Regions from separate parts of the Vagococcus sp. CY53-2 genome, predicted to be linked through region 1. Evidence: predicted binding sites of a transcription regulator. Region 1 holds the regulator's gene; the other holds the start of a gene.

Region 1 (2,380 bases):
TGCGATCCTCAAATTCACCACGATACTTAGTCCCAGCAACTACTGCTCCCATATCAAGCATCATCACACGTTTATTTTGCATATCTTTTGGTACATTAGATTCGATAATCCGTTGCGCTAAACCTTCAGCAATAGCTGTTTTCCCAACACCAGGTTCTCCAACAAGTACCGGATTATTTTTAGTTCGACGACTTAAAATTTGTATCAATCGTTCAACTTCTATCTCGCGACCAACTAAAGGATCTAATCGTTTTTCTCTAGCACTCTGTGTCAAATCTCGTGCCAAAGAATCTAGTGTAGGAGTCCCTTCACCAACTGAATTCTTAATCGCTTTTCTATTTTTACCATTTTTATTATTGTCTGTAATACCAATTCTTCTCATTATATCTTTGCGTAACTTGGGAAGTTCCACTCCTAAATTTTTTAAAATTCTAGCAGATAATAATGTATCTTCTCTAACCAAAGCAAGTAAAATGTGTTCTGTTCCAATGCTTGGCGCCCCTAGTCGTTTAGCCTCTTCACCTGCGAAAGCTAACACATCCTTAGTTCGCGGAGAATAAGGAAGCAATTCGTTTTCTTTAGATTTATAACGTCCATATTGAACAATCTGTTCAACTTCCTCAAACAGATAAGTATCATCAATATCAAAATATCTCATTACTTTTCCACCAATACCTCTTGGTTCCTTCGCTAAAGCAAGTAACAAATCCTCTGTTCCAACTACATCATGTCTAAAATATTTAGCACTTTCTTGTGCAAGATTCAGAACTTCATTAGCCCTTTTAGTAAATAATTCACCCATACCTATCACTCCTATTCTTCATAAGTTAGTCGTTCTAATACATCAATCATCATGTTCGATCTCAATAATTTTTCTTCTTCCGAGCGACTAATACCAGTTAATTTAAACGCTGAATTAAGTAAATACTTTTCACGTACAGTTATTAGATTATTATCTTGCAGTTCATTTAAAATAGCAAATGCTTCACTGTCTGTCAAACCATTACTTATCATATCTGGAATTTCTTCACATATTCTGGTTTTATATTTTATCAATTTAACTTTTACAATACGAATATACCCACCACCACCACGTTTACTTTCTACCCGATAACCTTTTGGAACAGTAAACCTTGTGTTAATAACATAATTAATTTGTGATGGTACACAATTAAATTGATTAGCAATTTCAGCTCGTTTTATTTCAATAATATCCTCATTCTTCAATAGTTCTTTTAAATAATCTTCTATAATATCAGACATATTTTTATTTTGCATAAAAATCTCACCCTTCAAACGTAACATAAAACAATTGACTTATATTGACCTTTATTATACATAATATATCTAGATATTTATACTAATTAGCTTTGTATATACCAAAAGAGCTTTGAATGAAATCATTCAAAGCTCTTTTTACTAAATTATACCGGCGGCCGGGGTCGAACCGGCACGCCCTCAATGGGCACTGGATTTTGAGTCCAGCGCGTCTGCCAATTCCGCCACGCCGGCAAAACAAGAGGCGGTAACCGGATTTGAACCGATGATAAAGGTTTTGCAGACCTCTGCCTTACCACTTGGCTATACCGCCTTTAAAAAACTGGGCTAGCTGGATTCGAACCAACGAATGACGGAGTCAAAGTCCGTTGCCTTACCGCTTGGCTATAGCCCAATAATAAAAAGGCGACTGATGGGAATCGAACCCACGAATGCCGGAGCCACAATCCGGTGCGTTAACCACTTCGCCACAGTCGCCATATTATTAACAGGGGTAGTAGGAATCGAACCCACGCTGACGGTTTTGGAGACCGTAGTTCTACCGCTAAACTATACCCCTTTAAATATGGAGGGGGGCAGATTCGAACTGCCGAACCCGAAGGAGCGGATTTACAGTCCGCCGCGTTTAGCCACTTCGCTACCCCTCCAAATGGCGCAAGACAGAATCGAACTGCCGACACACGGAGCTTCAATCCGTTGCTCTACCAACTGAGCTACTGCGCCAATAACGGTTCCGACGGGAATCGAACCCGCGATCTCCTGCGTGACAGGCAGGCATGTTAACCCCTACACCACGGAACCTAATTATGGTTTCTATTATATTTTATGACCCGTACGGGAATCGAACCCGTGTTACCGCCGTGAAAGGGCGGTGTCTTAACCGCTTGACCAACGGGCCAGTATCATAATTTCTTTTAGTATACGGAGAGTAAGGGATTCGAACCCTTGAGACAGTTATTACCGCCTACATGATTTCCAATCATGCTCCTTCGGCCAACTCGGACAACTCTCCTGAGTTTTACCTTAATTAAAAGAACTCCGGCAGTAGGACTCGAACCTACGACATCATGATTAACAGTCATGCGCTACTACCAACTGAGCT
Region 2 (2,380 bases), on a different contig from region 1:
TGAAGCGATAGTTCCTCTGCCACACTTTTCAACTTCATGGGAGTAAGTGGGTGGTCAGATTCTATAAAGAACGCTGATTGTTTTTTAACAATTTCTTCTCCTACTCGTAAAATTGTATTTCCACGTTGCTCCAATGATTTTTTTAACCATTCAAATTCACTTTTTTTATCATTTAAATATTTTTTGACTTCGTCTCCACCTTGATGAGACATTTTTTCAAAATACGTTGTTTGAAAGCTAATATTTGGCTTTCCTACTTTAGTAGATACAATAGAAATGGAATTATCTGTTCTATCTACTTTGACTTCTAAATCTGGGTAAATAATATTATCTTCGTCTGAATGAAACAGTGATCCTGGATTTGGATGTAATTTTTGAATATAGTCAAAAATTTCTTGAATCTCCACTAATGAAATCCCTAACTTTTTTTCAATCTTTTGCCATTTTCTATTGGCTAATTCATCAAAATATTCTTCCAATACTAAGTAAGCTTGGTTAGGAGCATTGTCATCTCTTTCTATTTGTAACATAAGACATTCTTGTAGATTTCTAGCACCAACACCAGCGGGTTCAAGCATCTGAATAAGTGTCAATGCATCTAGCACTTCTATATAAGTCACTTGCTTTAACTTCATCGCTTCCTCTATTGAAATTGTTAAATACCCATTTGTATCAATAAACTCAACAAGAAATAAACTAAGACTTCTCAACGCTGTATCTCGATAATTCAAATGGATTTGTTCAATCAAATAATGGAACAATGATTGGGTCGTTTCTGGAATTTGATTTATCCAATCCGTTTTTCTATCACTTTTTGACACATCATAATCTTTAGGCACTAAGTATTGATCATCCATCTCGAAAACGGATACATCAATCAGCGGATTCTCTAACATTTTGTCATTTAAAAAAGAAAGTAAGTCTTCTGTACCATACTGCAGTATCTTAATGGATTGTTGTAATTGTTGGGTCATGGCTAATTTTTGAGTCTGAACTTGGCTTTGACCCTGTCTAACATGTTGCGACATTTTCATCAGCTTTTCCTCCTTTTCATCTTGCTATTTATGTTTTTTTTGGTAAACTAATAAAAGTAGATGCGCCCTTAGTGTAGTGGATATCACGCAAGATTCCGGTTCTTGAGACGGGGGTTCGATTCCCTTAGGGCGTGTTACTTTCTTTTTAAAAGAAGTATATCATATTTTATCATACTATTTTGAAGGACGTAGGTCCTTTTTATTTACTTTTTATTCTTTTGACCTTTTTTGACTAAAATGACGCTAAATTCTAGGTAGAATAAAAAGAATATGTTAAAATATGGCTAGTAGCGTTACTATTAGGAGGAATTTATATGAATTTAATACCAACAGTTATCGAACAATCTGCTAGAGGGGAACGTGCCTATGATATTTATTCACGTTTACTTAAAGATCGTATCATTATGTTAAGTGGCCCTATTGACGATAACGTTGCAAATAGTGTCATTGCACAATTATTATTTTTAGATGCCCAAGATCCTGAAAAAGATATTTATCTTTACATCAACTCGCCAGGTGGAAGTGTTTCAGCAGGTCTTGCCATTTATGACACAATGAATTTCGTTAAGTCTGATATTCAAACTATCGTATTAGGTATGGCTGCATCAATGGGAAGTTTCTTATTATCATCTGGAACAAAAGGAAAACGATTTGCTTTACCAAATGCTGAAATTATGATTCATCAGCCGCTTGGAGGAGCACAAGGTCAAGCAACAGAAATTGAAATTGCAGCTCGCCATATTCTGAATACAAGAGAAAGACTAAATAAAATTTTAGCTGAAAATACTGGTCAACCAATTGAAATTATCGAACAAGATACTGATCGAGATAATTTCATGTCAGCTGAAGATGCTAAAAAATATGGCCTCATTGATGAAGTAATGGTAAACAGTGCCGCTTTAAAATAAGGAGATGAATCCTACCTATGACACAAATCGACACATCAAAAGTCACCACTACAAACGGAATAAAGATTGGGCAAAAGGAAGCACCATATACATTAATTGAATTTGTTAATCTTCGTTGTCCGTACTGCCGTCAATGGTGGAATGAAAAGTTAGACTTAATAACAGATGAGGTATCTAAACATAATCTTCATTATGTCATCAAACTTTTTAATAAAACATCGCCTAGTCTAATACTGGGTAACGTTATGCATCAGTACGTCCCAATGGATGAACGAGCTCTTGAGATTATTACAAAGATATATGATACTCAAAATGAGTGGGGTCGTTTATATTCTGCTGAAGAGGTAACTCATTTTGCTGAAGAAACTTTAGGACTTGTAAAGCAATCAAATGATGTAGTGTTAGATAGTATTGTAAAAGAAGCAGAACAAGCCTCTA

The links. Region 1 encodes CtsR, which represses protease genes until heat stress. Its sites were predicted from a motif close to TTGGTCAAAAAAGGTCAAANA; they were not measured.
Region 2: clpP (ATP-dependent Clp endopeptidase proteolytic subunit ClpP) is a predicted target of CtsR. The motif match lies at 1,250-1,270, and genes of this name have one in related genera.

The regions. Positions count from the first base shown of each region.
Region 1 covers NZ_JALAHP010000005.1:97,502-99,881, forward strand. Annotated here, with positions in the region: gene MN581_RS08185 (ATP-dependent Clp protease ATP-binding subunit) at 1-802, opposite strand, end outside; gene MN581_RS10120 (CtsR family transcriptional regulator) at 814-1,278, opposite strand; tRNA gene MN581_RS08200 (tRNA-Leu) at 1,428-1,512, opposite strand; tRNA gene MN581_RS08205 (tRNA-Cys) at 1,521-1,591, opposite strand; tRNA gene MN581_RS08210 (tRNA-Gln) at 1,601-1,672, opposite strand; tRNA gene MN581_RS08215 (tRNA-His) at 1,683-1,755, opposite strand; tRNA gene MN581_RS08220 (tRNA-Trp) at 1,767-1,837, opposite strand; tRNA gene MN581_RS08225 (tRNA-Tyr) at 1,845-1,925, opposite strand; tRNA gene MN581_RS08230 (tRNA-Phe) at 1,929-2,001, opposite strand; tRNA gene MN581_RS08235 (tRNA-Asp) at 2,007-2,079, opposite strand; tRNA gene MN581_RS08240 (tRNA-Glu) at 2,105-2,176, opposite strand; tRNA gene MN581_RS08245 (tRNA-Ser) at 2,201-2,290, opposite strand; tRNA gene MN581_RS08250 (tRNA-Asn) at 2,315-2,380, opposite strand, start outside.
Region 2 covers NZ_JALAHP010000001.1:528,291-530,670, forward strand. Annotated here, with positions in the region: gene rpoN (RNA polymerase factor sigma-54) at 1-1,034, opposite strand, end outside; tRNA gene MN581_RS02565 (tRNA-Arg) at 1,097-1,168, shown strand; gene clpP (ATP-dependent Clp endopeptidase proteolytic subunit ClpP) at 1,349-1,942, shown strand; gene MN581_RS02575 (thioredoxin domain-containing protein) at 1,960-2,380, shown strand, end outside.